Regions from separate parts of the Vibrio sp. 1580 genome, predicted to be linked through region 3. Evidence: predicted binding sites of a transcription regulator. Region 3 holds the regulator's gene; each other region holds the start of a gene.
The links. The regulator CRP, encoded in region 3, controls carbon source genes, mostly activating them, when cyclic AMP is high. The targets are predictions, from matches to a motif close to TGTGANNNNNNTCACA.
Positions count from the first base shown of each region.

Region 1: recB (exodeoxyribonuclease V subunit beta) is a predicted target of CRP. The motif match lies at 6,583-6,598, and genes of this name have one in related genera.
Region 2: R7093_RS08970 (NupC/NupG family nucleoside CNT transporter) is a predicted target of CRP. The motif match lies at 5,296-5,311, and genes of this name have one in related genera.
Region 4: cytR (DNA-binding transcriptional regulator CytR) is a predicted target of CRP. The motif match lies at 4,747-4,762, and genes of this name have one in related genera.

Region 1 covers NZ_JAWOVT010000005.1:257,646-265,850, forward strand. Annotated here, with positions in the region: gene R7093_RS10435 (TDT family transporter) at 1-747, shown strand, start outside; gene R7093_RS10440 (DUF3413 domain-containing protein) at 823-2,646, opposite strand; gene recC (exodeoxyribonuclease V subunit gamma) at 2,899-6,390, shown strand; gene recB (exodeoxyribonuclease V subunit beta) at 6,717-8,205, shown strand, end outside.
Region 2 covers NZ_JAWOVT010000004.1:339,690-347,894, reverse strand. Annotated here, with positions in the region: gene R7093_RS09000 (cytochrome ubiquinol oxidase subunit I) at 1-914, opposite strand, end outside; gene R7093_RS08995 (NADH:ubiquinone reductase (Na(+)-transporting) subunit B) at 1,074-2,318, shown strand; gene R7093_RS08990 (tryptophanase) at 2,617-4,017, shown strand; gene R7093_RS08985 (DUF2913 family protein) at 4,096-4,707, opposite strand; tRNA gene R7093_RS08980 (tRNA-Leu) at 4,740-4,823, opposite strand; gene R7093_RS08975 (hypothetical protein) at 4,788-4,970, opposite strand; gene R7093_RS08970 (NupC/NupG family nucleoside CNT transporter) at 5,383-6,591, shown strand; gene R7093_RS08965 (DUF3541 domain-containing protein) at 6,646-7,734, opposite strand; gene R7093_RS08960 (alpha-ketoglutarate-dependent dioxygenase AlkB family protein) at 7,804-8,205, opposite strand, start outside.
Region 3 covers NZ_JAWOVT010000021.1:29,017-37,221, reverse strand. Annotated here, with positions in the region: gene kefG (glutathione-regulated potassium-efflux system ancillary protein KefG) at 1-280, opposite strand, end outside; gene R7093_RS22270 (ABC transporter ATP-binding protein) at 489-2,408, shown strand; gene R7093_RS22265 (TIGR02444 family protein) at 2,405-2,893, shown strand; gene R7093_RS22260 (hydrolase) at 2,981-3,988, shown strand; gene R7093_RS22255 (YheU family protein) at 4,022-4,234, shown strand; gene R7093_RS22250 (phosphoribulokinase) at 4,360-5,229, shown strand; gene crp (cAMP-activated global transcriptional regulator CRP) at 5,470-6,102, shown strand; gene R7093_RS22240 (DUF1338 domain-containing protein) at 6,239-7,030, opposite strand; gene astD (succinylglutamate-semialdehyde dehydrogenase) at 7,279-8,205, opposite strand, start outside.
Region 4 covers NZ_JAWOVT010000006.1:108,900-117,104, forward strand. Annotated here, with positions in the region: gene rplD (50S ribosomal protein L4) at 1-560, opposite strand, end outside; gene rplC (50S ribosomal protein L3) at 578-1,207, opposite strand; gene rpsJ (30S ribosomal protein S10) at 1,222-1,533, opposite strand; gene rpmE (50S ribosomal protein L31) at 1,990-2,211, opposite strand; gene priA (primosomal protein N') at 2,508-4,712, shown strand; gene cytR (DNA-binding transcriptional regulator CytR) at 5,015-6,043, shown strand; gene ftsN (cell division protein FtsN) at 6,269-6,817, shown strand; gene hslV (ATP-dependent protease subunit HslV) at 6,933-7,484, shown strand; gene hslU (HslU--HslV peptidase ATPase subunit) at 7,508-8,205, shown strand, end outside.

The DNA.
Region 1 (8,205 bases), on a different contig from region 3:
AGCGTGGTTCCGACATTTGCGATGGGCACTATGGTGGTATCGAACTCTCTCGGTCATTTTTACCCATTAGCTGGCGATGCGCTTTGGCTGATTGCGGTGGTTTTGCACATCGTATTCTTGGTGAGCTTTGTTTACCATCGCGCCAAAGATTTTGAATTGCACCACATGGTTCCTAGTTGGTTTGTACCGCCTGTGGGTATCATCGTTGCGGATGTGTCTTTCTCTGGCAACCCGATGTTAGCACCAGTGGCACAAGGTGCATTGATGTTTGGTATGGTGGCGTACGCGATCATGTTGCCGATGATGATTTACCGTTTCATGTTTACCCATGAAATTCCGGATGCAGCGAAACCAACAATGGCAATTATGGCGGCACCAGCAAGTCTATCATTGGCAGGGTACTTAACGGTCACTGCGACACCATCACCAGTGATCATCGCTATGCTATTTGGTATCGCGGTATTGATGACAGCCATCATTTACCTCGCATTCTTTAAATTGCTTAGACTGCCATTTAGCCCAGGCTATGCGGCGTTCACTTTCCCGATGGTGATCGGTGCGACGGCGCTGTTTAAAATGGCGAATTGGATGGAGTTGCAAGGATTGGCTGCGCACTATGTTCAACAAGTGCGAGGCTTAGCTAGTCTTGAGTTGATTGTGGCAACATTTGTTGTCTCTTATGTGGCCTTACAATACATCAACAACTTGTTGATTCAGCCACGCTTGATGCACGCTCATCACGCTTAAATAGCAGATAGGAAAAAGCCTCTTGGTCTTACAACCAAGAGGCTTTTTTATTTCAATCGGCGTCGATGTTGGACACTAGCCTTTTTTGTAAAATCGCGACATCTCATCCAGAGAATGACGAATGATATCGACAGGAATTTTCTGTTCTTTCTCGACTTTTAACTGGCGATTCAGTTGCTGAGAGTGCCCGCCAGGGTTGACCACAAGCATCAGTTCTTTGCCGACCAATGCATAGTTGTAGTAGCTGCCTGCAATATACCAATCGCGAGAGGCAGAGCTATCAAACAAGTTATGACCAACGCTGTATGAACTCGTTGTGCCTTGAACGTCAAACAGCGTATTCATCATGGTTGGCACGACGTCAAAATGGGTCGTGCGGTAATCAACTTGCTCTGGCTGACGATTTGGCATGTACACGTAAAGAGGCACATGTACTTGAACGTCACTGTAGTTACCCGTGTGGCCCCAATAGTTCATCTTATGGTCGTTAAACTCTTCACCATGATCTGATGAAATCACCACAATGGTGTTGTCTAAGTCGACATTTTTCAGCACATCACCAATCAAGCTGTCGATGTAGTACAACGAGTTCTTGTATCGATTGTGGTAAAGCGAAGCGTCAAAATCGTTGTTGAGCAAAATGTGGTCAACGCGTTCCCAGTATGGTTTGAATTTCGCAAATTCAGGTTCAGGAAACACCGTGCCGTGGGCGGCATCGTAGAACAGAAAACCAAAGTACGGCTTGTCGCTGTCCTGCTTTTGGAACTCGATGAACTTGTCTGTTATCTGCTGATCGCGCTCGACAGCTGTTTCTCCAGTTTGTTTCAGGGTCAAGTCCGACACTTTTTTGAATACCGTGCGAGAAAGTGGCGGGCTGGTGAGCGGTGCTGAGCCAAAAATGCCCATGCGGTAGCCTTCTGCTTGCAGCGTATCCATAAACACAGGAGAGCGTTGACTTGCGTAAAAGCTTTCCCAGTAGGTCGCTGGCAAGCTGTAAAACAGGCTGAAAATACCCGCTTGAGTTGAGTTGCCGCCGCTCATATGTTGTGTGAAATTCACCGTTTTTTCGGCGAACTTGCTGACATTTGGCATGACTTCCGGCGTCGCATCACTGTAGCGCCACGCGTCAACCAAGATAAACAAAACATTGGGCTGTTTCTCTTTGCTTTGCACTTGAATCGGCGCAAGCGGGTAGTTGAGTGAGCTACGTTCAATGTTGGTTAACTCTACGCGGTTCTTCGATGCAATGTTCTCATCCACTAGGTCGTGTTTGTAAATAAATTTACGAGCCGTCAGCGGGTAGTAAAGTGGCCAGTTATTCGAAAACTGACTGACTTCATCGTCGTAAAGTGCGTTTTTGTACGCATGAATCATCTGCGTGCTAAGCAATACAGCAAACCAGACGCTGATCAAAACGAACTTAGCTCGGCTTTGTGCCAGTTGATTACTTACCCAAACGGTACAAGCGAGCCCGATCACCAGAACGGCAATTTCACTGATGAAGATTAGCCAACTCATCCACGAAATATCGAAGACATCATCACCACCTTCGAAAAACATACGGATTAATAGAGCGTTGATGTGAAGTTTGTATTGCTGAAAAACGAGGATATCGACTTTAAACATAATCAATAGACAGATCGCGATAGCGATCACGATGCCTTTGAATGCTCGAGTCGGTAGAAAAGAGAGCAATAAACTCAACAACATAAATGGAAGAGCGATCAAGCCCAGCCAGCCATATTGAGTCGAAACCAAATAGTAACCTTGCAACAAGGTTAGTGGTTCATTCTGATTGTTAGACAACACAAAAGGATAACAAGCGATCGACAGGTACACTGTAAAGCAAGCAAAAAAAGCAATCAGCCAAGCGCTGTTGGAAGACAGTTTGCGAAACATACTTTTTATATATTTATAAATTATAGGTAGCAAGAGTATAAAACAGTGTTTTTTATTATGGAATAGTTGCGACGAATGTCACATTTTGTATGGAAGTGTCAGACTTGATTGACATGTGAAAATTCAGAAGATTCATACTCTATTTGAGTGATATATAACCTTTTGTTTTTTCCGAACGCGAGATCACTGCGGGTTTAAATAGGGCTGTGCTAAGCTAGCTAACAGTTTCAATCGGCGCTCGGTATTCCCAATTTGTTTACTGTTTATCACTCCAACCAAGTTGACGTTCTTAAATCACTCCTTGTCGAACTGATTCGAATCAGTCCGCTGGAAAACCCGTTCGAAAAAGAACAAATTCTGGTTCAAAGTCCAGGCATGTCCCAGTGGCTAAAAATGGAATTGGCCAAAGAGTTTGGTGTTGCCGCGAACATTGATTTTCCGCTCCCTGCGACTTTCATTTGGGAAATGTTTACGCAGGTATTGCCAGACGTGCCAAAACGCAGTGCGTTTAACAAAGAAGCGATGACGTGGAAGTTGATGCATTTGCTTCCGGGGCTTCTCAACCAAGAGGTGTTTTCGCCGTTAGCGCAGTACCTCAAAGATGACAGTGACCACTCTAAGCTGTATCAGCTGGCTGAGAAAATTGCCGATATTTTCGATGGTTACTTGGTGTATCGTCCGGAATGGATCGCAAGTTGGGAAGCCGGGAAGAGTGTGGCAGAGTTGGAAGATGAGCATCCGTGGCAGCCGATCTTATGGCAAGCGTTGTATGATCACACTGTGTCGTTAGGGCAGTCTCCATATCACCGTGCCAACCTTTATGAGCACTTTATCGACACGTTAGCGAGTTTTAACGGCAATTTTGACCATTTACCCAAGCGTTTGTTTGTTTTTGGCATTTCTTCGTTGCCGCCTCGCTATATGGATGCGCTAAAAGCAATTGGCGAACACATCGACGTGCATCTGATGTTCACTAACCCTTGTCGTTATTACTGGGGTGAAGTTCGAGATCGCAAATATCTGGCTCGTTTGGCGGCGAAACATCGTCAGCACGTTGTGTGGCAGGACGATCACTCGGAAGTGCAAGGTGAAACTGAGCAACTGAAAGGATCACTGGAAGATAATGTGATCGATGAGCTGCACACCGATGTGGTCGGAAACAGTCTGTTGGCGTCCATGGGTAAACTCGGGCGCGACAATATGTATCTGTTGTCTCAGCTGGAATCTCATGAAATTGAAGCCTTTGTTGATGTTGAGCGCGACAGTCTGCTCCATCAATTGCAAGCGGATATTCTCAATCTTGAAGAACATCAAGATGACCAACAGATTGAAAACAGTCATCACAAACAAGTGGTTAGCTTGGGTGATAAATCACTGAGCCTACACGCTTGTCACAGCCCGATGCGTGAAGTGGAAGTGCTGCATGATCAACTATTGGCGATGTTCGATGCTGACTCAACGTTAAAACCGCGCGATATTATCGTGATGGTCGCGGACATCAACGCTTACAGCCCTGCGATTCAGGCGGTCTTTGGTAACGCACCGGGTGAGCGTTTTATTCCCTATTCGATTTCTGACCGAACCGCCGATCAAGAGAGCCCAATTCTGGCCGCATTTATGCAGTTGGTGAACTTACCCAATACGCGCTGTTTGGCATCAGAACTACTCGAACTTTTGGAAACTCCGGCGATATTAAAGCGTTTTGAACTCAGCGAAGATGATTTCTTACAAGCCAAACAATGGGTTGAGGAATCGGGGATTCGCTGGGGGTTGGATGCCAATACCGGACGCGAATTTGAACTGCCGGAAACCCGTCAAAACACATGGCAATTTGGTATTCAACGCATGTTGCTTGGCTACGCGATGCCAGAATCCGCAGGTTTGTTTGAAACCGAGCAAGGCAGTTTATCTCCGTACAACGAAGTGCAAGGCATGGGCGCAGAGCTGGCGGGCAAGTTGGCACACTTTATTCAACAAATTAGCACTTATCGAAGCAAACTTTCTCATGTTCAGACTATTGATGGTTGGCGAGAGACTTTGGTTTCACTGCTGGATGACTTCTTCTCAGTTGAGTTAGAAGGAGAAATGGCGCTCAAATCCATTCGCGATACGCTCAGCCAACTCAAAGAGCAATTAGCTGATGCCGCATTTGATGATGCGTTATCTCCGTCGATCATCAGCCAATACCTTCAAAACAAATTATCTGGCACACGAGTCAGCCAGCGCTTCCTGGCTGGTCAAGTGAACTTTTGTACCCTGATGCCGATGCGCTCTATTCCGTTTAGAACCGTTTGCCTACTGGGGATGAATGACGGCGTGTACCCACGCTCCATGCCGCCAGAAGGCTTTGACTTGATGACGGGAAGAACCAAACCGGGCGACCGTTCGCGCCGAGATGATGACCGTTACCTATTCCTCGAAGCAATGTTATCGGCACAGCAAACGCTCTACATCAGTTATGTTGGCCGTTCAATCCAAGACAATACCGAGCGAGTGCCTTCGGTTCTGGTTTCTGAGCTGATGGAATACTGCCACCAGAACTATTGTTTAAGTGGTGATGAAGCGTTGCCCGTTGATGAGTCTGGCGACAACTTATTAAATGCGTTGGTGAATACCCACGCCATGGTGCCGTTTAGCCCAAGTGCGTTCCAAGGCATGCACGCCAGCTACGCGAAAGAGTGGATTCCAGCGGCATTGACTCAAAGTAGTCAATCGCAAGGCTATGTTCGTCGTGATTTTAATCGGGCATTAGACGACTATCTGTTAGGAGCGACGTTCCCACTTGAGCTCGACTTAGTAGAGTTGCAACGTTTCTGGCGCTTACCTGTGCAGTATTTTTTCAATCGTCGTTTAAAAGTAATCTTTGAACCGCCGCTACCGGTGATGGAAGACGACGAACCCTTTGTTTTAGGTGGTTTGGAAAGCTATCAAATGCGTGATGAGCTGTTAGAAACCTTGCTTGAAACGACATTGATGCAGCCAGAGAAAACAACAGAGGTGCTTAAACACTTTATGAGTCAACAGCGCGCGCAAGGCAAACTGCCGGTGGGGGCGTTTGGTGATATCGAGTTTGAAACCAACCGAGTTCAGGCGGAAGAGCTGGTGGATAAACTGGCGTTTTTATCTGGTGCGCCTCAAGACGATTTGGAAATCGACCTGACGTTTGATTCCTTGTTTGAGCGAAATGAAGGCGAAGAGAAAAACGTTCGCCTAACAGGTTGGCTAACTCAATGCTACCAATCCGGTTTGATTCGCTATCGAAGCGGTAAGATTCGCTCGCAGGATTACCTTGCTGCGTGGATCGATCACCTTGCCATGTCGGCGTCGGGTCATGCTAAGAAAACCCACATCATTGGTTACGATCGTAAAGAAGGCGCGCTGCATTTGATCTACCCAGAAATTGCCGATGCTCAGTATGCCAAACAGCTACTGACTGAATTAGTTCGCTTATTCTTCGAAGGCATGACTAAGCCTTTGCCTTATTTCCCGAAAACGGCGTTGGCTTGTGTTGAAGCGGGCTTTAGTCGCGGTCAGTGGGTAGATGACGAAGAGAAATCTTTGAAGAAAATGGCTGACGCATTCAATGATGGCTTCATGAGCCCGGGCGAAGGCAATAATGCGTACATCTCTCGAATTTGGCCTGCTTGGAATGATGAGTTGGCCTCAGAAGTTCGTTTGCTGACAGCATTAGTTTTGCAAGGTGCGCGCTTAGCGGTTCAAGACGCTGATGACGTAAAAGCGTAATAAAGACAGTTGGATAAAGAGAAGGAAGAGTAGGGTGGCCGCCAGAAAATCATTATTTTTTGTAGGGCGTTCGCTGTACGGCCACAAGGTCAGAGGGACCATGATACTTTTGTTTAATTCATTTGAGTTGTGCCGCCAAAAGGTTTGGCTTATCTCGTGGGGCGCATACTAACGGTACGTCTTATGGATAACCGTGAGAAAGATCTCACAAAGCTCTAAATTATCCAACTTGTTAAACATATTAATAGAATTTTTAACTATAGATCACATTTATTAGGTGATACGTCCTAGTAAATAATCCGGAGAGATTCAGCGTTATGGATCAAATGTCAGGTGCAGAGTGTCCTCTACATACATTAGACCGCACAGAGCAACCTCAACCAACGCCACTAGAACCGATGACGTTTCCTCTGCATGGTGCGAGGTTAATCGAGGCATCAGCAGGTACAGGTAAAACCTTCACTATTGCAGGTTTATATCTGCGCCTTTTGCTTGGTCACGGCAGCGCGGAAACTCGACATCGCGTACCGCTTACGGTCGACCAAATTCTGGTCGTAACCTTTACCGAAGCGGCAACTGCGGAATTACGCGATCGTATCAGGGCAAGAATCCATGATGCGCGAATCGCGTTTGCGCGTGGACAGAGTTCCGATCCGGTGATCCAACCTTTGCTTAATGAGTTTGACGATCACAAGCAAGCCGCAGAAATTTTATTGCAGGCAGAGCGTCAGATGGACGAGGCGGCAGTCTACACCATTCACGGTTTTTGCCAACGTATGCTAACGCAAAATGCGTTTGAATCTGGCAGCCGATTTAATAACGAGTTTGTGACCGATGAAAGTCACCTAAAAGCGCAAGTTGTAGCCGATTACTGGCGCCGCAATTTCTACCCGTTGCCATTTACTTTGGCTGGAGAAATTCGCCAGCTATGGGGCTCTCCATCTGCGTTGTTGTCTGACATCAGCAATTACTTAACTGGTGCGCCGTTAAGCCTTTCTGTTCCGGCAATGAAAGGCAGTTTGGCTGATCTTCATACTGAAAATCTGAAAAAAATTGATGAATTAAAAGCACAGTGGCGAGAAAGCCAAGATGACTTCTTGACGCTGATTTCAGATTCAGATATTAGCAAACGCAGCTACACCAAAAAGTCTCTGCCGACGTGGTTGGAGGCGGTAAACGCTTGGGCAGCAACGGAAACCACAGGTTACGATTATCCAGACAAGCTGGAGAAATTCGCGCAAAACGTCTTGTTGGAAAAAACACCGAAAGGCAGTGCGCCGCAGCACGCGGTATTTGAAGCCATTGAAACATTTCTTGCTAACCCAATCAGCTTAAAAGCGCCACTGCTTGCTCATGCGATTGAGCATTGTCGTGTGATGCTGGCCAACGCGAAAAATCAAAAACAGTGGCTCTCTTTCGATGATTTGCTGACACAACTTTCTGCTTCTATCGATACGGACGAAAGCGAGCTTTTAGCGGCGCGTATTCGTACTTTGTATCCTGTCGCAATGATTGACGAGTTCCAAGATACCGACCCGCTTCAATACAGTATTTTCAGCCGTATTTATCTGAACAACCCGGAATGTGGTTTGTTTATGATCGGGGACCCCAAGCAGGCGATTTATGGCTTTCGTGGCGCAGACATTTTCACTTATATCAAAGCGCGTAACCAAGTAAGTGCCCACTACACGTTAGGAACCAACTGGCGTTCTAGCGCAGATATGGTGCAGGCGGTAAACCAAGTATTTGCTTTGCCAGACAGTCCATTTATCTACGATTCGGATATTCCGTTCTTACCCGTTAAGTACAGTCCCA
Region 2 (8,205 bases), on a different contig from region 3:
CCCTTCACTTCACCGTTGAGGTCATGAGTTAAAATCAAACTACCGAGTTTGGGGATTTCCAGTGCGTATTCCATGCGTTTTTCTTCATCGTTAGGGATACCGAAGAGGATCAATGGCGCGCCTTGGTGAGACTCATAGTGCCCTTCCATCGCGGCAACTTTGGCGGGTTGATGTTCAAGGGTGTTTAATCCATGCATGTCTCCAGCAACGATTTGAATTGGTGTCACGATGGCAGCCATCCACATTGCCATCGAGAACATAATTCTGGCTAGAGGGTTATGGTTTGCTTTTAGCAAGTGATAAGCGGCAACGCCGGCTACAACAAAGGCAGTAGTAAGGTAAGCGGCGAGCAACATATGAACGAGCCGGTAAGGGAAGGAAGGGTTGAAGACAATCGCCCACCAGTCTTCTGGGATAAACTGTCCGGCTTCGTTGATACTATAGCCCGCTGGTGTTTGCATCCAACTATTAACCGAAAGTATCCAAAACGCAGACAAAAACGTCCCGAATGCAACAATACAAGTCGCGGCGAAGTGAAGCTTCTTACCTACCTTATCCATACCGAAAAGCATCACGCCTAAAAACCCAGCTTCGAGGAAAAACGCAGTAAAAACTTCATAACCCATTAGCGGGCCTAGGATTGGGCCTGTTTTGTCGGCAAACACGCTCCAGTTAGTACCGAATTGATAGCTCAACACGATGCCACTCACCACACCCATACCAAAACTGATGGCAAAGATTTTGAGCCAGTACTTATAGATTTGCATGTACTGTTTGTTGCCCGTTTTTAAGTACAAGCCCTCTAATACAGCGAGATAACTTGCCAAACCAATCGTAAACGCTGGAAAAATAATGTGGAAAGAGACAGTAAAGGCAAATTGGAATCTAGCTAGGTCAATGGCGAGTGTGTCCATGAGCGGTCCCTTTTTCGTTGGATAAACTGTTCGCCGGATTTAAAGAGGAGACAGAAGAGTGGCGAACAAGGTGAAATACGAAGAAGGAAGACGAAGAGATTAAAAAACGATCGCTTTTTACACATGTGCGTACCATCTTTTAGATAAAGGAGGAGCGTTATGAGCCTTAAACATTACTTTGAGAAAGCGACACCTAAGTTTGGTCCAGGTGGGAAGTATCACAAGTTCTACCCACTTTTCGAAGCTGTCGAAACCATTTTTTACACGCCTGGTAAGGTAAACCAGGGCATGACTCACGTTCGAGATAGCATCGATTTAAAACGTATTATGATCATGGTGTGGTTGGCGGTCTTCCCTGCCATGTTCTGGGGTATGTACAACATAGGCCAGCAAGCGAGTGATGCCTTGTTGTATGGAATGGATCAAGCCTCAGCTCAGCAAGCGCTTGTTTCTTCATGGCAACTGAGTTGGGTATGGGGCTCGTTAGATGCGGTTTCACAAGCGGGGTGGGGAAGTAAAATGTGGCTTGGTGCTACTTACTTTCTCCCGGTTTATGCGACGGTGTTTATCGTTGGTGGTTTCTGGGAAGTTCTGTTTGCTATTGTGCGAAAGCATGAGGTAAATGAAGGCTTTTTTGTCAGCTCTATACTCTTTGCGCTGATCCTTCCTCCGACAATTCCACTATGGCAAGCGGCTTTAGGTATCACTTTCGGTATTGTTGTGGCGAAGGAGATTTTCGGTGGTACTGGACGAAACTTCCTAAATCCAGCTTTAGCAGGGCGCGCGTTCTTATACTTTGCCTATCCTGCCAACATGTCCGGTGGTGCCGTGTGGGTCGCGGCTGATGGTTACTCTGGCGCTACTCCACTTAGCCAATGGTATGAAGGAGGGCAAAGTGCTTTGATAAATAATATGACGGGAGAGCCAATTTCATGGGGAGATGCTTTTGTTGGTAATTTACCAGGCTCGATGGGTGAAGTCTCCACGTTGTTGATCGCACTAACAGGCTTGGTTCTCATCTTTATGAAGATTGCATCGTGGAGAATTGTTGCGGGCGTGTTGGTCGGTTTAATCGGAGCTTCATTACTATTGAATGCGATCGGTTCAGACTCTAACCCCATGTTCTCCATGCCGTTCTACTGGCACTTCGTGATTGGTGGGGTTGCGTTTGGTACCTTCTTTATGGCGACAGACCCTGTCTCGGCAGCTTTTACCAATAACGGGAAATGGGCATACGGACTATTAATCGGCGTGATGACGATTTTTATCCGAGTGCTGAACCCGGCTTATCCAGAAGGCATCATGTTAGCGATTCTATTTGCTAACTTATTCGCGCCACTTTTCGATTACCTAGTCAAAGAAAGTAATATCAAACGCAGAATGAAAAGGGCGAGACCTTCTTAAAATGAGGGTGACCTCACTGAAAATTGATTGAAAACTGCACTATATTGAAAAGGTCAGAGACATGGGGTTTCTGACTTTTTATTTTTATCAGGAGGACGAAGACGATGAGAATAAAGGATATTCTCGATAGCCGTTTGGTGCTGTCGTTCTGGTATAACCTAGACTACTGCTTGTCTCTTCTTAGTAAAATCTCTTCTCGTTGATTTCCTCAATGCAATCGCATTGAAAAGCATTCTATCTATTTGTTTTTTAGTCTTACGTGAAACTGCGTAGGGCAATGCGTATAAGGAAATTAACAATGAAACGTATTCCAGAACCTTTCCGTATCAAAATGGTTGAGCCAATCAAAATGACGACTTTGGCAGACCGTGAAGTCGCGTTAAAAGAAGCGGGCTATAATCCATTTCTTCTTCGTAGTGATGATGTTTATATCGATTTGCTGACTGACTCAGGCACTGGTGCCATGAGTGATAATCAGTGGGCTGGTATCATGATGGGGGATGAATCCTATGCGGGGAGTCGAAATTACTACAACCTGTGTGATGCAGTGGAGCACTTCTTCGGTTATAAGCTCACCGTGCCTGCACACCAAGGGCGTGGTGCCGAGCAAATTTTGTTCCCCGCTTTGATTGAGCGTATGCGTCAGGTGCGTGGTGGCGAAACGCCAGTATTTATCTCGAACTACCATTTTGATACCACAGCGGGTCACATTGAACTCAATGGCGGTAAAGCGATTAACGTGGTAACGGAAGAAGCATTCGACACCACTACGCCTTATGATTGGAAGGGCAATTTTGATATCGATAAGCTGGTGGCAACAATTGAAGCGCACGGTTCGCATAACATCTGTGCAATTATCACCACGATTACTTGTAATAGCTCCGGTGGTCAGCCTGTGTCGATGGAAAACATGCGCAGTGTGTACGAGATTGCAACCAAGCACGATATTCCAGTGGTGATTGACTCGGCTCGTTACTGTGAGAACGCTTACTTTATCAAGCAGCGTGAAGCGGGTTACGAGAATAAATCGATTCTGGAAATCATCCGTGAGATGTACCAGTACGGTGATATGCTCACCATGTCAGCTAAGAAAGACCCGATGGTAAACATTGGTGGCATGTGTTGTATTCGTGATCATAAGGAGTTGTTCCAGGCGGTGCAGACGCGCTGCGTACCCATGGAAGGATTTGTGACATACGGCGGCATGGCTGGGCGTGATATGGAAGCGCTCGCTCGCGGTTTGTATGAAGCCGCGGACGAGGATTTTCTTCACTATAGAATTAGCCAAGTTCAATACTTAGGTGAGCGCTTACGTGAAGGCGGTATTCCGATTCAATACCCAACGGGTGGTCATGCGGTGTTTGTGGATGCCGCTAAGATTTTGCCACATATTCCAGCGGATCAGTTTCCTGCGCAGGTATTGTGTAATGCTTTGTACTTGGAAGCGGGTATTCGAGCAGTAGAGATAGGATCGTTGCTGCTTGGTCGAGATCCGGAAACGGGTAAACAAAAAGCGTCAGAGCTTGAGTTGATGCGTTTGACCATTCCACGTCGTGTCTACACAAACGATCATATGGATTACATTGCGGATGCGATTATCGAACTGAAAAATCGTGCACATGAGTTAAAAGGGCTCACTTTCGAGTACGAGCCACCAGTGCTGCGCCACTTTACTGCTCGATTTAAAGAGATCGATTAACTCAAGTTTAAATCTAGATAAGCAAAAGGCCGCGAGTTTCGCGGCCTTTTTCGATTCGTTTATTTCTTAGCGTTACAGTTACGCTAACTCTAATGTGATGCGAACGAACTGGTCGTCTTGATACTGCACTTCATAATTGAAGGTACCACTGGCGTAAATGCTGCCAAGGAAAAGTGAGCGTTGACTCATTGGTCCGCGGAACAGCATCGAAATAGGAGCGATTAGGGCGTTATTATCATCGAAGTGCTGATTTAAGTTCTCAGAAAGCACACACAGCAAACAGCCGTGTTGGTCGTGAGATAAGTCGACGTCTTCCGGTCGCGATAATAACACGGTAGTCCCCAGTTTCTTCTCAATCTCATTGATCAGCAGCAAGTAGCTATCTAGATCGGGTTGAGGATTTCTGGGTTTGTCTGCACCGACGCAGCGCTCGAGTAATTCTTCCAGATTTCCGTTCTCACCTTTTGCCTGCTGAGTCAAAGATTTTAACGGCTTTTTAATCAGCTTATAGCGATTACTCTTCAGTTTTGGTTTCAGCCATTTCTGAAGTAAGTCATTACGTTCTTTAAGGGAGAGGCCATGCGAGGACGCGTGAATTTTAAAGTGCAGGTGTAATAAAGCGTGAACCGCAAGCTCACTCAGAAGTTGGTTAGCATCTGTAGACTGTCTTGCCTGCTTAGAACTTTGCATTACACTCGAACAAAATTAGGGAAGAAGGATAATGGTGCCGAGAGAGGGACTCGAACCCTCACACCAAAGGCACTAGCACCTCATGCTAGCGTGTCTACCAATTTCACCATCTCGGCATCATGATGCTCTGAATACTCAGAGGCCTCGAAAGAAGCAACGCGAATTATAACCAAAATCCACCTGTTGGCGAGAGCAAAATGACGAATTTTGGCTCTTTCGAGTTTGATTGCATATTTATTGGTCACTTTTATGTTTTTTACCATCAACGCCTATCCTTATGCCCTTACTTTTATTAATGGTATGACGACAAAAGAGTACTTTTGCCTAAATTTTGAACGCTTGAACGTTTGCGTAAATAAATGTGATGAATATCTCTTTTTGTTGGCTATACTTGCGTCCCGTTTAAGCGGGAATTAGGGTTTAGTTGTTCAGGACCCTTACCCATACAAGCCGTCACATGGAGCAGGCCAAGCAACATGCTCGCCAGCAGTGAATGACCCCACGGACCGGACCAGCTACGTTCAATTGCTTGTATAAGGTAAAAATAAGATGTCGAACTATTCGTTCTGTCTACATTCTGGATCTAAAAGTGAGTTATCACTCGCTGCGTTGTCCCTTTCTTCTGCCAATTCCTTTGGCTCTTTTTTCTTTTTCAACGTTTAGTAGGTCCAGCTCATGAGTGTTCTATTTAGTCTATTTGGTATTGTTGCACTGCTAGGTTGTGCTTTCCTACTTTCTGAGGGTCGTTCTTCCATTAATTGGAAAACTGTATCTCGCGCCTTGATGCTACAAATGGGGTTTGCTGCTTTGGTGCTCTATTTCCCGTTGGGTCAAGCGGCGCTGGCGAGTTTAAGTAATGGTGTCGCGGGGCTACTCAGCTTTGCTGATGAAGGGATTAAATTCCTCTTTGGTGACCTCGCTTCTTCTGGCTTTATCTTCGCTATCCGTGTCCTTCCTATCATCATCTTCTTCAGTGCTCTTATCTCCGCCCTTTACTATTTGGGCATTATGCAAAAAGTGATTCAATTTATTGGCGGCGCTATCCAGAAGTTCTTGGGTACGAGTAAAGCAGAGTCTTTGGTTGCAACAGGGAACATTTTCTTATCTCAAGGCGAGTCACCACTTCTTATTCGTCCATTTCTTTCTAACATGACTCGCTCTGAACTGTTTGCCGTGATGGCTGGTGGTATGGCTTCAGTGGCGGGCAGTGTGCTTGGTGGTTATGCTGGTTTGGGTGTCGACCTCAAATACTTGATCGCGGCAAGCTTTATGGCAGCACCAGGTAGTTTGATGATGGCAAAAATCATCGTTCCTGAGCGTCAAACGCCAAGCGATTACAACAATATTGAGCTAGATAAATCAGAAGAAAGTAACGTTATTGATGCGCTAGCAAGCGGTGCCATGGGCGGTATGAAAGTTGCCGTTGCTGTTGGTACCATGCTTATCGCTTTCGTGAGTGTTATCGCGATGGTGAACACGGGGCTAGAAAACTTGGGTGAGATATTTGGTTTCTCTGGCGTAACGCTACAAGCGATTTTTGGTTATTTGTTTGCACCTCTCGCATGGTTGATTGGTGTGCCAAGCCACGAAATTCTAGCTGCGGGTTCATACATTGGTCAGAAAGTGGTGATGAATGAGTTTGTTGCGTTTATCGATTTTGTGCAGCACAAAGCGACACTGTCTGAGCATACTCAAATTATTATCACTTTTGCGTTGTGTGGTTTTGCGAACATTGGCTCAATTGCGATTCAGTTGGGCTCTATCGGCGTGATGGCACCTGAGCGCCGCAAAGATGTTGCAAGTCTAGGCCTAAAAGCGGTTGCTGCTGGTACACTCGCTAACCTGATGAGTGCGTGCTTAGCGGGCATTTTTATCTCGCTCTAATTTAGATTGAAGATCCACACTAAAAACCCGCCTAAATGGCGGGTTTTGTTATTTCTAAGGCTTGGGCATTAAGCCGTAAGGTATCGATTTAAAAGCCTCTGGGTGCTCTTGATAAGTTGGCGCTTTATGTACCCCTTTCCAATCGAGCAGCATGATGGCTAGCACGTTACGGTGTTCGCCGTACTTGAGATCAAAGTTACCGTCGACCGACGGAATCATCCCTTTTTCTGCGTTGATTGCATGACGAATGGCTTGGCGGGTCTTCTTTACGACCGGATCATGGTCCAAGCCTGCTAACAAAAACGAAATGCCGACTTCCGCAATCACATCTTCTTTGGCGCGCAGTAGGATAGTGTCGATGTTGTTACGAAAGTAATCATAAATCCATTGGTGTTTCTTCTCGCTTACTCGCTCCTGATAATACTGTGAATCGGCAAAGATGATGTGCGTCATACCATAGAGTTTGTTCCAATACTGCTGAGCTGAAAGCATCTTATCTTTATCGTCGGGGTAGGTGTCACGGAAGGTTTGAGTGAATTCCTCGACCACATCTTGCTCTCCTAACTGACGAAGCCAGTAGACTTGGTTTGCAAGCTGAGCTGCCCATGCCTCTATCATCTCTTTGTCCGTAACGTAACGCGAGAAATCGTAGCGCCTAATAATTTTTCTCAGCGTTTTGTCTTGTTTATGCTTTAGGCCATATTCGTTTGCTCTTGCCATTGCGCCAAGCAATTCCACACCAAGATAAAGGTACTCAGGATGGTGTTTAGTCACGGTATAGCGTCGCTGACCTCGTTCGGTTTCTTTCTCTTGATACGTGGTCAGCCTTTGAGATGAATAGAGAATGATGTCTTCTGGTTCAACGACTTCATTAGCAAATTGGTTTAACCGGCTGGCTACTTGTGCCATGTCGGTCCAAATGGCAGCGTGATATTTCTCATCTAATGTTTGGCGGTACATGCGTAAGCCAAAATGGCCCTCTTTAAACGCCGGGAAAGTGAACAGTTCTGGTTCGTAGGTACTACGAATCAACTGCGCTGATTGAGTATTATCGAGAAGCGGTACGTCTTCCTGTGATGCCTGAGCAGCAAAGGTAAGTGAGCAAGAGAGTAAGACCGCTAAGCTAAGAGGTTTAATACGCATAAATCCATTCCCTATGAAGTCCTGAACCTAAACCTACCATCAATATTAATTGAGAATGTAAAAGCTGAGTCAATAGTTGAAAATTTGCCTAAAAGTCAGGTTGATACGTTCATCTTTGGTTTTCGCGGTTTTTGGTACGCAGTGCTTCCAGTGATGCTGAAGCTCGCCAGCCATAATCAGTAAGGAGCCATGAGAAAGCTCGTATTCAATCTCAGTTTTACAATGTAAATTTCTAAGCAAAAATCGACGTGTTTCACCTAAGTTCAAAGATGCGATAACAGGGTTTCTACCTAACTCTGGTTCATTATCTTGGTGCCAGCCCATTGAGTCTTGGCCGTGTCGATATAAGTTAGCGAGAACAGAATTAAAAGTGACATCAGCAACTGATTCACAACGCACTTTCAGCTGAGTTAACTCGGGAGTCCAAGGGTGAGGCTGCATGGTTAAGCCTGAGTAAGTATATGCTGCATC
Region 3 (8,205 bases):
CTTTACCTAACACTCGGTCTAGCCACTCTTTTAATAGAGCTGGACATGAATACATATAAAGTGGGTGGTGAAATACGATCACATCGTGAGCGAGCAACAACTCATGTTCGTAATTCACATCAATAAAGAAATCAGGGTAAACACCGTAAAGGTCGTGCACAGTGACGTGATCAAGCGACTGAGCTTTTTTTATCATCACTTGATTGGCAATCGAGTTATGTGGCTCTGGATGAGCATAAATGACCAGAACTTTTGGGAGAATAGACGGTGCAACAGCCAAATGGTCGTCCTTGTGGTTATTTTTATCCGTTATCAAATTGTTATACTTTTTTGTACAGCATAATGCAATTAAAGCGAATCAATCGACTTTTCCGGTCAATACCCCTACTATTCACCGCTAGATATATACCCAAGTGGCTTTAAAACGATTGAAACCACTTCGCTATGTAACCAAGCAACGCGCACTGCGCAAAGTGAATTAAAACTTTATGATTACCTTCTCTGATATTCAGTTACTGCGTGGCGGTAAACCTCTTTTAGACCAAGCTTCTGCGACTATTCACCCTGGCGATAAAGTCGGTCTTGTGGGCAAAAACGGCTGCGGTAAATCAACGCTGTTTGCCCTACTGAAAGATGAACTGTCAATTGATGCTGGCTCATTTAGCCAACCTCAACATTGGGAGTTGGCCTGGGTCGCACAGGAAACGCCTGCGCTAGAGCGCACTGCACTGGAATACGTCATTGATGGTGATCGCGAATACCGCGCTCTCGAAAAGCAGTTAGCTGAAGCAGAAACACAAGACAACGGAACCCTAGTTGCCGAGATACACGGTAAAATTGAAACCATTGGTGGTTACAGCATTCGCGCTCGCGCGGCAGAACTGCTCGATGGTTTAGGGTTCAGCCAAGAGCAAATGAGTTGGAGTTTGACCCAATTCTCGGGTGGTTGGCGTATGCGTCTTAACTTGGCTCAAGCGCTATTGTGTCGTTCTGATCTACTGCTACTCGACGAACCAACCAACCACTTGGATTTGGACGCGGTAATGTGGTTAGAGCGTTGGCTACAAAACTACCCTGGCACGCTGATTCTGATCTCGCACGACCGAGACTTCCTTGATCCAATTGTTGGTCGCATCATTCACATCGAGAATCAGCAGCTGAACGAATACACGGGTAACTACTCGTCATTCGAAAACCAACGCGCACAAAAGATGGTGTTACAACAAGCGATGTTTGAAAAGCAACAGAAGCAGATGTCGCACATGCAAAGCTACATCGACCGCTTCCGTTACAAAGCATCAAAAGCACGCCAAGCCCAAAGCCGTATCAAAGCTTTGGAGCGCATGGAAAAAGTACTGCCAGCTCAATTCGATAACCCATTTAGCTTCCAATTCCGTGAGCCAGCTGCGCTGCCAAACCCAATCATGATGATGGATGAAGTATCTGCAGGTTACGGTGACAACCTGATCTTAGAGAAGATCCGCTTGAACTTGGTTCCTGGCAGTCGTATTGGTCTACTCGGCCGTAATGGTGCGGGTAAATCGACCTTAATCAAGCTGCTCTCTGGTGAACTTAACGCGCAAGGTGGTGACCTAACTTACTCACAAGGCGTGAAAATTGGTTACTTCGCTCAGCACCAGTTAGAAACGCTTCACCCTGAAGAAACGCCGCTGCAACACATGATGCAAATCGCACCCGATCAAACCGAACAGCAGCTACGTGATTACCTAGGTAGCTTTGGCTTCCAAGGTGACAAAGCACTAGAAAAAGTTGCGCCGTTTTCTGGTGGCGAAAAAGCCCGTTTGGTATTGGCTTTAATTGTGTGGCAAAAGCCAAACCTGTTGCTACTTGATGAACCGACCAACCACTTAGACTTGGACATGCGCCAAGCATTGACGATGGCACTGCAAACGTTCGAAGGTGCAATGGTGATTGTTTCGCACGACCGTTACCTATTGCGTGCTACAACCGATGACTTGTACTTGGTGCATGATCGTCAAGTTGCGCCGTTCGATGGTGACTTAAACGACTACTACAAGTGGTTAACCGAGCAACAAAGAGCGGAACGCAAAGAAGCACAAGCCGCACAGCCAGCCAAAGATAGCGCCAACAGCGCGGCAGCGAAAAAAGAGCAGAAACGTCGCGATGCAGAATTTCGAAAACAGACAGCGCCAATTCGCAAAACGCTGACACAACTAGAAAATAAAATGGATAAGTTAGGTGCTGCACTGGCCGAAGCTGAAGAACAATTGGCGGAGAACTCACTGTATGCGGCCGAAAATAAAGCTAAACTTAACCAAGTGCTGGCACTTCAAGCTTCTAGTAAGGCTGAGCTCGAAGAAATTGAAATGGAATGGATGTCTGCTCAAGAAACATTGGAGCAGATGGAGCTAGAGTTTAATCAATGAGTAATCAACACGCTGAATACACACTCACCCTAGAACACCTTTGGCAGTTTAGTCTGCAATTTTATGGTGTGCGAGAAGTGAAAGAGGCGTGTTTATCATTACAGAACAACTACCACGGTAACGTGAACCTACTCCTGCTGCTCAGATGGCTCGATGAGCAGCAACTCATTTTCCAAGAAAAAGACTGGCCCTTGGTGCAAGACTGTCTAGGTAGAAGCGAAACTTTACTTCACTCCTTTCGCGACCTTCGTCGCCACCTTAAGTCTCAAGTCAATGACGCTTTGTATCGTGAGACCTTGCAGTTTGAGCTGCAACTAGAAAAGCAGCAACAAGCGGATTTGGTGGACTGCATTAACTCACTTACACTACTCAAAAATGATGGTGACCCACTGACGTTGAGATACTGTCGTCAACTCGGTGGGGAGCATTTGCAGCAAGCCTTTGCTATTCCGGTGCCAAACATTCAACCACCAAAACGCCCATAAATCTGTAGAATACCTATAATCTTTATAAAGGATTATATTAATAAGTTCTTCAACGGACACCGAAGGACCGCATAAGAGCAGTTAGGTATGACACAATTTTTCGCAGCCGCCGGGATCAAAAACCCGCATCTCCAAACGCTTTTGCCGCGTTTTATTCGCAAAAAAGCGTTATTTACGCCGATTTGGCAAACCCTCGATACATCCGATGGCGACTTTCTCGATCTCGCGTGGAGCGAGGACCCAACCCAAGAGCCTGCACAAAAAAAGCCGATTTTTGTTTTATTTCATGGGTTAGAGGGGTGCTTCTATAGCCCTTATGCCAATGGGTTAATGAATGCATTTGCTCAATCTGGATGGCTGTCGGTGATGATGCATTTTCGTGGCTGCAGCGGTAAACCAAACAAAAAAGCACGAGCTTACCACTCGGGTGAAGTGACGGATGCTCGTTACTTCCTAGAGCACCTTGAACAACGTTTTCCTGATAACCCCAAAGTTGCGGTTGGTATTTCTCTTGGCGGTAACATGTTGGCGAATTATTTAGCCCAATATAAAGACCACCCTTTTTTGAATGCAGCGACTATTATCTCAGCGCCTTTAGACCTAGCGGCGTGTGCAAACCGTATTGAACAAGGCTTTTCGAAAGTGTATCGCCGTTATCTGCTTTCTTCACTGAAACGTAACGCGTTACAAAAGCATCATCTATTGCATGGCGAGCTCGCTTTGTCCTACAACTCAATAAAACGTGTCACACGATTGTATGAATTCGATGATTTGATCACGGCACCACTGCACGGCTTTAAAGACGCACAAGATTATTACGATCAATGTTCTGGCTTAAGTAAACTACAGCAAATCACGCTACCCACACTGATCATCCATGCCAAAGACGATCCGTTCATGACCGATGATGTGATACCGAAGTTTGTTTTGCCAGATAACATTGATTACCGTCTCTTTGAACACGGTGGCCATGTTGGCTTCCTAACAGGAACGGCGTTAAAACCTAAGTTTTGGTTGGAGGAAGCGCTGCCCGCGTATTACGAAAGTATCGCCGCAGATTACCTTTCTGCTGTATCCAAGCAACGAACGCAGTAAACTAGCCGCTCATCATAAAAGTTAGAGGTATTTATGATCATTCCATGGCAAGACATTGCGCCGGAAACATTGGAAAACTTAATTCGTGAATTCGTCTTACGCGAAGGAACGGATTACGGAACCGTCGAGGTTTCTTTGCATGACAAAATTGATCAAGTTAAAGCTCAATTGGAAAAAGGTGAAGCGGTTATCGTGTTCTCTGAGCTACACGAAACCGTCGATATTCAGCATAAAACAAAATTTTAGACCCTTCACATTTTACCGTATCCCACTCGATGACAAGGTATTGTTACGTGCTATAGTGGGATATCGACCGTGCAGTAGTAACTCTACTGCACATTACAGGTAAGTAATTTTCGACAAGGTTTGTCATGTCAGCTAAACACCCAATTATTGCGGTTACTGGTTCGTCCGGTGCCGGCACGACCACTACATCTGAAGCCTTCCGTAAAATGTTCAATATGATGAACGTTAAACCCGCATGGGTTGAAGGCGATAGCTTCCATCGCTTTACTCGCCCAGAAATGGACATCGAAATTCGCAAAGCCCGCGAGCAAGGTCGACACATTAGCTACTTTGGCCCACAAGCTAATGACTTCCCGGGATTAGAAGAGTTTTTCCGTAAGTTCGGGCATGACGGCACTGGCAGCGTGCGCCGTTATCTGCACACGTTTGACGAAGCGGTTCCCTACAATCAAATGCCAGGCACGTTTACACCGTGGCAAGACTTACCCGAAAACAGCGACGTGCTGTTTTATGAAGGGTTACATGGTGGCGTGGTCGATGGAGATGTTAATGTTGCTCAACATGTGGATTTCTTAATCGGCATGGTGCCGATTGTGAACTTAGAGTGGATACAAAAATTCGTACGTGACACTCGCGATCGCGGCCATTCGCGTGAAGCGGTAATGGACTCAATCGTGCGATCCATGGACGATTACCTCAACTATATCACTCCGCAGTTTTCTCGTACTCACATCAACTTCCAGCGCGTACCGACCGTTGACACTTCCAACCCACTTAATGCAAAAGGCATCCCTAGTTTGGATGAGAGTTTTGTGGTGATTCGCCTACGCGGTATCAAGAATGTCGACTTCCCATATCTGCTGGCCATGATTGATGGCTCATTCATGTCACGCCACAACACGATTGTCGTACCCGGCGGTAAGATGAGCTTTGCAATGGAGCTCATAGTTCGGCCTATCCTACAACAGCTCATCGAAACAGGGAAAATTGGCTAAAAACCTGCCTGCGAAGATGTTTACTTTTCATACCGTGATCATGTGCACAGTTTTGCTTACAAAATCTCAATCATGGCACGATTAAAATCAAGAAATCGTTTTCGAAAAAGGATACTATTTCTTACCGAAACACAAGAGAGCTTGCAGCATATAAAAAGTGCTCTTATTCTAGTAGGCCTAATTCAGGCTTAGCTAAAATATGGATAGCGCAAGCGTACCCTGCAGAGGAAGTGAGATATTATGGTTCTAGGTAAACCTCAAACCGACCCAACATTAGAGTGGTTTCTTTCACACTGTCATATTCATAAGTACCCTTCAAAGAGCACGCTAATTCACGCGGGCGAAAAGGCAGAAACTTTGTACTACATCGTTAAAGGTTCTGTTGCGGTTCTTATCAAAGACGAAGAAGGTAAGGAGATGATCCTTTCTTACCTAAACCAAGGAGACTTTATTGGTGAACTTGGTCTATTCGAGGAAGACCAAGAGCGCACAGCTTGGGTTCGTGCTAAATCTCCTTGTGAAGTTGCTGAAATTTCTTTCAAGAAGTTCCGTCAGCTTATCCAAGTAAACCCAGACATCCTAATGCGTCTTTCTGCGCAGATGGCTCGTCGTCTTCAAGTAACTAGCCAAAAAGTGGGTGACCTGGCGTTCCTAGACGTAACTGGTCGTATCGCTCAGACGCTTCTGAACCTTGCAAAACAACCAGACGCAATGACTCACCCAGACGGCATGCAAATCAAGATCACTCGTCAAGAAATCGGTCAAATTGTTGGCTGTTCTCGTGAGACAGTAGGTCGTATCTTGAAGATGCTAGAAGAGCAGAACCTAATCTCTGCTCACGGTAAAACCATCGTGGTTTACGGTACTCGTTAATCTCGAACTAGAGTGACACGAACAAAATTATAAAAGCCACCAATGGCAACATTGGTGGCTTTTTATTTACTCATGACCAAATGAGATAGGGTGCAGCGAACACTAATGAGTAAGCTTAACAGGTTAACCCTAAAACTTAGCCATTCGTACTTTCAAAGATTTTGTCAGCTGAAGCGGCCACGAAACCTGGGTACAAATCACCATTTTCCATCGGATAGCGCTTAGCAAATTCATAAAACCCGCCAGGGATAATTTCAGTGCCTTCGCTAAAACGAACCGCTACTTTATCTGCCATGGTCGATGACTGCTCTAGCAACACCTCAGGAGTGCCCTTCACTTCACCACCATTTTCATTAATGGTAAACCCAGCGGTACGCAGATGATCGTTTACCTGCTTCACTTCTTCATATTCATTGAGCTGGTTAACGCTCACCGTGAAGTGGTTTGCTCCGTAACCATGCGCCGCAAGCCAAGATGCGTACTCACTTTCTTTAGCCAACGTTTGGTAATCAGCAAAGCTTAAATCCCACAAGCGTCCACCATGTAAGAATGCGCTATCGTTCAGCTTGTCAGCATCGACTTGTGCCACCAAATTTTTCACAATCTCTTGTAGCTCAGACGAGCACTCTTCAACTTTTAGCTCACTAATAAATACTTTAGGTTGCTTCGGATCTGGGTGCTCATAGTGCTTAGCAACCAGCTTTTTGCTTTCGAAAACGTAATCACCACACGCCTTGTAACCAATAGCTACAAATGGCTTAGCTAGAGTTTCAATACCAAGAGGCGCGATATTGAAGGTACGTAAAGCTATATGATCATTAATCAGAGGCTCATCTTCTTGAAGCAGCTGATGCACTTTAGCAGCCGAAGGGCAAAGACGTTGAATGTAATCTTGCCATAGCGATTCAAATAACACATCGGGCGTCATAACGACTCCTTGTTACGAGATGTAGAGTTTAAAGGTAAGCGGAAGTTGGCTGCTCGTTCACAACAAAAGTTGTCCAGAATAATGAACGAGCAACCATCAACCTGTGACGGTAAATGCCAGTCAGTCAACACGCTTTTCCGAGTCTTTGCTCACTTTTCGTGTTCTGCCAACGATCACTACAACCCATACCTAAATGATGCGCCGGCAAGGTGAGCCGCAATGCATAGTTGCGACTCTATTATTAAAACTTATAGCGCTACACCTGGACTCAATGTTGCAGGCAAGACAGTCTCTTGACCTTCCATTGATGCCATTGGGTACGCACAGTAATCTGCTGCGTAGTAAGCGCTTGGGCGCAAGTTACCCGACGCCCCCGGACCACCAAATGGCGCATCACCGCTTGCACCAGTGAGCTGGCGGTTACGGTTCACGATACCTGCACGAATGTGGTCAACGAAGTATTCCCATTCTTGGTCGTCGGTTGAGACCAAACCAGCAGATAAGCCAAAGCGCGTATCGTTTGCTAGCGCCACGGCTTTGTCTAACCCTTCGTAACGCACCACTTGCAGAAGTGGGCCGAAGTATTCTTCATCTGGTAACTCAGCAATGTTCGTTACATCAATGATGCCAGGAGAAACAAACGCCGCCTCTCCTGCTTTCGCTTCAATCAAGCTTTCACCGCCAAGAGACTGTAGATTAGCTTGTGCATCAAGAATAAACTTGGCTGCCGCGACCGAAATTTGCGGTCCCATAAATGGCGCAGGTTCTGCAAATGGTTGGTCTACGCGAATATTGCGTGTCGCTTCAACGAGTTTGGTGATAAGCGCATCGCCTTTTTCACCCAATGGCACATACAAACGACGAGCACACGTACAACGCTGCCCAGCACTGATAAACGCTGACTGGATGATGGTGTAAACCGTGGCATCCAAATCACCATATTTATCAGAGATCACCATCGGGTTATTACCACCCATTTCTAGTGCGAGCATCTTGCCCGGTTGACCCGCAAATTGACGGTGTAATACATGCCCCGTATTTGCGCTACCCGTAAACAGTACGCCATCGATGCCTTTTGCGTCAGCGAGCGCGATACCAGTTTCTTTCGCGCCCTGAACAAGGTTAATCACGCCTTTCGGCAGACCGGCTTCTTCCCATAGCTTCATTGCCAATTC
Region 4 (8,205 bases), on a different contig from region 3:
ATTACAACTTTGTCAAACGCGATTAGAGATACTGGATCGATACCAGCAACATCACGTGCGTCAACTTTGTATAGGTTACGAGCAGCTAGGAATAGATTCTCATCTACTTCGCTAGTCACGATTAGAGCGTCAGTTAGCTCAAGCTCTTTAAGCTTAGCAACTAGCTCTTTAGTCTTTGGTGCTTCAACTGAGAAGTTATCAACAACGATTAGACGCTCTTGACGAACAAGCTCAGAAAGAATGCTCTTCATAGCACCACGGTACATTTTTTTGTTTACTTTTTGGCTGTGATCTTGTGGTTTCGCAGCAAAAGTAACACCACCTGTACGCCAGATTGGGCTACGGATTGTACCAGCACGCGCACGGCCAGTACCTTTTTGACGCCATGGCTTAGCGCCACCGCCAGAAACTTCTGAACGTGTTTTTTGAGCACGAGTACCTTGACGAGCACCTGCTGCGTACGCAACAACTACTTGGTGTACAAGAGCTTCGTTAAACTCACGTCCGAAAGTAGTTTCGGAAACAGTTAGTGCATCGGCACCTTTAACCATTAGTTCCATTACTTACTCCTGAGACGTTATGCTTTAACAGCTGGTTTAACGATCACGTTGCCGCCAGTTGCGCCTGGGACTGCACCTTTAATAAGAAGCAGGTTGCGCTCAGCGTCAACACGTACGATCTCTAGGTTTTGAGTCGTTACACGCTCAGCACCCATGTGACCTGCCATTTTCTTGCCTTTAAATACGCGACCTGGAGTCTGACATTGACCGATAGAACCAGGAGCACGGTGAGACAATGAGTTACCGTGAGTCATATCTTGAGTACGGAAGTTCCAACGCTTAACAGCGCCTTGGAAACCTTTACCCTTAGATGTACCAGTAACGTCTACTTTCTTAGTTTCGTTGAATAGTTCAACAGTTAGTTCTGAACCAACTTCGAACTCTTCGCCGTTTTCTAAACGGAATTCCCAAAGACCGCGACCAGCTTCAACGCCAGCTTTAGCAAAGTGACCTGCTTCAGCTTTGTTTACACGGTTAGCTTTCTTAGAACCAGCTGTAACCTGGATTGCTGCGTAGCCGTCAGTTTCAAGAGTTTTCACTTGAGAAACACGGTTAGCTTCAACCTCAACAACTGTTACTGGGATAGAAACGCCTTCTTCAGTAAATACGCGGGTCATGCCCACTTTACGACCGATTAGACCAATCATACTTCTAATCTCCCTTAACCTAGGCTAATTTGAACGTCAACGCCCGCAGCAAGGTCTAGACGCATTAGAGCATCAACAGTCTTGTCTGTTGGCTCAACGATGTCGATTAGACGCTTGTGAGTACGGATTTCGTACTGGTCACGTGCTTTCTTGTTAACGTGTGGAGAGATAAGAACTGTGAAACGCTCTTTACGAGTTGGCAGTGGGATTGGACCACGAACCTGTGCGCCAGTGCGCTTAGCTGTTTCAACGATTTCCGCTGTAGAAGCATCGATTAGTTTGTAATCGAAAGCTTTTAGGCGGATACGGATACGTTGGTTCTGCATGAGACAGAGCTCCAAATTTAATAAATTACACAAACAATATCGCCACTCAAACTCGTCGAGACGAGAGAATGCCGATTGATTTATGTGAAACCGTAGCATCCAAGATTAGGACGCATTGTCAGTTAATTTTCGATTAACTATCCCTATATGCCAAAGTCACCTTTGAGGATAGTTTTTCCGAAGAAAAGATAGCTAATTGTATTAACCGCGAACATAAGCTGAGTATACATTACCTCACAAATCCTTAGATTTGCTCGCTCCTCACTGCTCATTGGTTCACAACTGGCTTAACCAGTGCGCTGCATTATACAGATCACACTTTAGGTTGCAAGCGCTGAGTGAAAAATAATCGGGAATATTCCAAACCCCATACATTCCTCTTCGCTTGGTAGCCATTAAAACAAAAAGGACGCCGAAGCGTCCTTTTCTAAACTGTAATCGTAATAGCGGCTGCTATTATTTCTTACCGCTTGATAGTGCACCGAAACGCTTGTTGAAGCGATCAACACGGCCGCCTGTATCAACGATACGTTGCTTACCAGTGTAGAATGGGTGACACTTGTCACATACGTCTAGGTGGATAGACTCTTTACCTAGAGTAGAGTTGAACTCAAAAGAGTTGCCGCAAGAACAAGTCGCTTTTACTGCTTTGTATTCTGGGTGGATACCAGCTTTCATGGGATAACCTCAATAGTAGGCCGTGTCGCTATACGAATCTAAGCCGCACACCACACGCAATTAATAATAAAATGGGATACCGCATCAACTAATTGCCGAAGCCATATCTCAAGGCGCGATATAGTAAAGAATCACATTGCTCGGATCAACACATTTGGCAACTTTTTCGCCACTTTTTTAGCCAGACTAATCATAGAGGCACGATTCACGCTGAATCGCATTGCTTTACTCGAATTTCCATACCGATTTTAATAGACTCTCATTTCCTTTCCCTCTTTTTTAATAGCTAAGAATTTATGCGTCCAACCATTGCTAGAGTGGCATTACCCGTTCCGCTCGACAAACAATTTGATTACGCCATTCCGGGGCACCTGTTTCCGATCATTGGTGGACGCGTTTCCGTACCTTTTGGACGCCAAACGTTAGTTGGCATCGTCACCGCGGTGGTTAACCATTCGGACTTCCCCAAAGATCAACTCAAGCCAATCAAAGCGGTTCTTGACTCTCAGCCCGTGTGGTCAGAAAAACTCTATTCATTGCTGACTTGGTGCAGCCAATTCTACCAATACCCACTTGGAGACACGCTTCACAATGCGATGCCGTCAGCCCTACGTAAAGGAAAGCCTGCCGATTTCGCCACGCTACAGGAGTGGCAAGTTACCGAGCCCGGTAAAGACAAGCTGATGCAAGGACTCGATCGTCGAGCAGTAAAGCAACAGAAAGTTTTGCAAATGCTTATAAACGGCCCTTTACCCCATCAAAAATTTGTCGACCAAGAAATCGCCTCAACGGTACTAAAATCCCTAGAAGAGAAAGGCTGGATTGAACGTATCGAGAAGAAACCGACAATTACCCAGTGGGGGCAGCACGTTGAGTGTGACGTTGAAAAGCCAAAGCTCAACCATGAACAGGCACTCGCCATCGCGAGTGTAAATAGCCAAACAGGTTTTGCCTGCTATTTATTAGAAGGCGTCACGGGCTCAGGTAAAACGGAAGTGTACCTCAACCTGATTAAACCAGTCCTCGAAAAAGGTAAACAAGCCTTGGTTTTAGTACCAGAGATAGGCTTAACCCCACAAACCATCAACCGCTTTAAACGCCGTTTTAATGTGCCGGTTGACGTTGTTCACTCGGGATTAAACGAGACAGAACGTTTAAATGCTTGGCTTTCTGCACGCGACAAAGCGGCTGGAATCATTATCGGCACGCGCTCTGCCCTGCTTACGCCTTTTGCTGATCTCGGGATTATCATTGTCGATGAGGAACATGACTCATCGTACAAACAACAAGATAGCTTGCGTTACCATGCCCGCGATGTCGCAGTAATGCGCGCCCACAAAGAGCAAGTGCCGATTGTTTTGGGCTCAGCAACACCCGCACTGGAAACATTGCACAACGCCTTATCAGGCAAGTACCACCATTTAACCCTGACCCAACGCGCAGGTTCTGCGGTTCCAACCACCAATAAAGTGTTAGATGTAAAAGGTCAGTATTTAGAAAGTGGCTTATCCGCCCAATTGATTGCCGAAATGCGCAAACACTTAAAAATGGGCAATCAGGTTATGTTGTTTCTTAACCGCCGAGGTTTCTCGCCCGCTTTGATGTGCCATGAATGTGGTTGGATTGCAGAATGTAAACGCTGTGATGCGTACTATACGTTCCACCATTACAGCAACGAAATACGCTGCCATCACTGCGGCTCACAACAACCGGTGATTCATCAATGTCAGGGGTGTGGTTCAACCCAATTGGTTACCGTCGGCGTAGGAACGGAACAACTCGAACAACAATTGGCTCAGTTATTTCCAGAATACAACGCCATTCGCATCGACAGAGACAGCACACGTCGCAAAGGTAGTTTGGAAGACGCCCTTGAATCGATTCGTAAAGGTGAACATCAAATTCTGATTGGCACCCAAATGCTAGCTAAGGGGCACCATTTTCCAAATGTAACGCTCGTTGCTCTTTTGGATGTTGATGGCTCTCTCTATAGTAGTGACTTCCGCGCTTCCGAGCGACTAGCGCAGTTGTTTATTCAAGTCGCAGGTCGTGCCGGCCGCGCAAGTAAACCTGGCGAGGTTATCCTACAAACCCACCATCCTGAGCACAGCTTGCTGCAGGCCCTGCTTCAAAAAGACTATCGCCACTTTGCTATGACTGCTCTGGAAGAACGCAAATTGGCTCAGCTTCCGCCTTATAGTTTCTTGACTCTGTTTAAAGCAGAGGCGAACCAAAGTGAGGTAGTTGAAGACTTCCTGCGTCAGGTTCGCTTTACGTTAGAGTCACACCCTCTGTTCGATGATTCCTGCATGGTGTTAGGCCCTACTCCTTCACCTTTGGCCAAGCGGGCTGGTAAATACCGTTGGCAACTATTACTGCAAACTCAGCATCGTTCATTGATGCAAAAGTTATTAACCAGTGCCAAACCTGCTATTGAGTTGTTGCCAAATGCTAAGAAAGTACGCTGGAATTTAGACATAGAACCACAAGATCTCAGCTAGCAAACGTTTAACTATGTAATGAATTACCATTTAATGTGACTAGAATCACACCAAGATTACAATTTTTGTTAAACAGACCGTAACTTTCACTTTAGAAATGAATAGACTATCCAAATTAGAAAAGTCTAAAGTGACTTGTTTGCACAGGCTTAGATTAAACAATGACTATTCCCACAAATTGATATCGCGGTGAAGAATCCATTTTCCCACTCGTTAACACGAACTGAGCGAAGAGCAAATACAGCTCTAACTCGGTTTGATTACTCTGATTTCAAACCGGAATAACGTCATCTTGGCAAAAAATAAATGAGAGGTTAAAAACTATGGCGACAATGAAGGATGTTGCCCAGCTTGCGGGAGTGTCTACGGCTACGGTATCTCGAGCCTTAATGAATCCAGAGAAGGTCTCTTCTTCTACAAGAAAGAGAGTAGAAGATGCCGTACTTGAAGCGGGTTATTCTCCAAACTCATTAGCGCGTAACTTACGTAGAAACGAATCAAAAACCATTGTTACTATCGTTCCCGACATCTGTGATCCTTATTTTTCTGAAATTATTCGCGGTATTGAAGATGCAGCCATGGAACATGGCTATCTAGTCCTGCTGGGCGATAGCGGACAACAGAAGAAACGCGAAAGCTCTTTCGTTAACCTCGTATTTACTAAGCAGGCAGATGGAATGCTACTGCTTGGTACAGATCTACCATTCGATGTCAGTAAGCCAGAGCAAAAGAACTTACCTCCGATGGTAATGGCGTGTGAATTTGCGCCAGAGCTCGAGCTTCCGACAGTACATATTGATAACCTGACCTCAGCATTTGAAGCGGTGAATTACCTGACTCAATTAGGTCATAAACGCATTGCTCAAATCTCTGGACCAGATACAGCAATATTGTGTCAGTTCCGCCAGCAAGGCTACCAACAAGCCCTGCGCCGTGCCGGCATCAATAAAGATCCACAATATAGTGTCATTACTGAGTTCTCTTTTGATGGCGGAGCAAAAGCCGTTCGTAAACTGCTCGAATTGCCAGAACCACCAACGGCTATTTTCTGTCACTGTGACACAATGGCCATCGGCGCAATTCAAGAAGCGAAAAAGCTTGGCTTACGAGTACCGCAAGATCTCTCTGTTGTGGGCTTTGATGACATTAACTTCGCTCAGTACTGCGATCCACCGTTGACCACCATCTCTCAACCTCGCTATGAGATTGGTCGACAAGCGATGCTAATGATGCTCGAGATGTTAAAAGGCCACGACGTGCATTCAGGCTCGCGTCTGCTTGAAACTAATCTCGTCATTCGTGGAAGTGCAGCGCCACCACAGCGTCCTTAACCTAAAGATTAGGTATTCATCCCCAAAGCGGTGCTGAGGCGCCGCTTTTTTATTTACCCCTCCTGCTTTTTGTGTATCCCTGAATAAATGTAAGTGAGAACGGAAACACACTCCTACACTCGGGCGTTGTCGCGCTTTAACTATCAAGATTCTATCAATAGGGTGTTTTCTCAACTCGTTCTGGATTAACATATTTGCAAGAATCCTTGATGACCAGAAATAACCGTGGCAAATAGAGATTATGTAAGACGGGGGCGAGGCGCCCCAAAAAAGTCGACAAAAAAACAGCCGCCGAGAAGAAAAAAACCTTGGCGCAGTGGCCTGCTCGCTATCTTGCTCGTGGGCGGTTTTGGCTATGGTCTTTACCTTTTGAGTAGCGACCCAGAACCTAAACAACCAGTCGTGAAGCAGCCAACAACCACTGTCAGCAAACCAAAGCCGAAAAAAGACTTGCCGCCACCACCAGAAGAAAAATGGGAATATGTTGAGTCACTACCGAAACGTGAAGTTGAAGTTGTGGCTAAAGAAATTGAAGTTTCTAAAATTCCTTACATCATGCAGTGTGGCGCGTACAAAACTCAGGCACAAGCGGAAGAGCGCAAGCTTGCAATCGCGTTCCAAGGGATGTCGAGCAAGATTCGTAAGAAAGAAGGCAGTTCATGGTATCGTGTGGTGCTAGGTCCGTATAAGTTCAAACGTGATGCAGAACGTGACCGTCATAAACTGCAACGCGCGAAAATCGAGCCGTGCGCGATTTGGAAAGAAAATCTTTAAACTCAGGCCCTAGGAGCTAAGATCCTAGGGCCTTTCTTTTTGCCCCCTTGAATCCCCATTTCTCCTCCCCCATATACTGAATTAAATCCAAAGAGAAATAATCAAGAGGTCGACTGTGACTACCATTGTATCTGTACGTCGAAATAATAAAGTCGTCATCGCGGGTGATGGCCAAGTATCTCTAGGCAATACCGTAATGAAAGGTAATGCGCGCAAAGTTCGCCGCCTATACAACAACCAAGTACTAGCGGGCTTTGCCGGCGGTACTGCGGATGCCTTCACCCTTTTTGAGCGCTTCGAAAGCAAACTGCAAATGCACCAAGGTCACCTAACCAAAGCGGCAGTTGAGCTAGCCAAAGACTGGCGTAGCGATCGTGCTCTGCGCAAGCTCGAAGCCTTACTTGCCGTTGCCGACGAAACCGCATCGTTAATCATTACCGGTAATGGTGATGTCGTACAGCCAGAACACGACCTGATTGCGATTGGCTCTGGTGGTGCTTACGCACAAGCTGCCGCAACCGCCCTACTAGAAAACACAGATCTAGATGCTCGTGAGATCGCGGAAAAAGCTCTCAATATCGCGGGTGATATTTGTGTCTTCACTAACCATCACCACACGGTAGAAGAGCTAGACTCAACAGTAGAGCCTGAAAAGACAACCGCGTAATCGTAACGAAGTAAGGAAAGAATATGTCTGAAATGACGCCTCGCGAAATCGTTCATGAATTGAACCGCCACATTATCGGTCAAGAAAAAGCCAAGCGTTCGGTTGCGATTGCACTTCGTAACCGCTGGCGCCGCATGCAGCTTGAAGAAAGCTTGCGTGCCGAAGTGACGCCAAAAAACATCTTGATGATTGGCCCTACTGGTGTTGGTAAGACTGAAATCGCACGACGCCTCGCAAAACTGGCAAATGCCCCTTTCATCAAAGTTGAAGCGACAAAATTCACCGAAGTGGGTTACGTTGGTAAAGAAGTTGAAACCATCATCCGTGACCTAACAGATGTCGCTGTGAAAATGACGCATCAACAAGCGATGGAGAAAGTGAAATTCCGCGCAGAAGAGCAAGCAGAAGAACGCATTCTTGATGCGCTACTGCCACCAGCACGTGATAGCTGGGGTCAAGCAGAGCAAACGGAAGAGTCTTCTCACACTCGCCAGATCTTCCGTAAGAAACTGCGTGAAGGCCAACTAGACGATAAAGAAATTGAAATCGACGTAGCCGCACCACAAATGGGCGTAGAGATCATGGCGCCTCCTGGTATGGAAGAGATGACTAACCAGCTGCAAGGCATGTTCCAAAACCTCGCTGGCGACACCAAGAAAAAACGTAAGCTGAAAATCAAAGACGCAATGAAAGCGTTAGCGGAAGAAGAAGCGGCGAAACT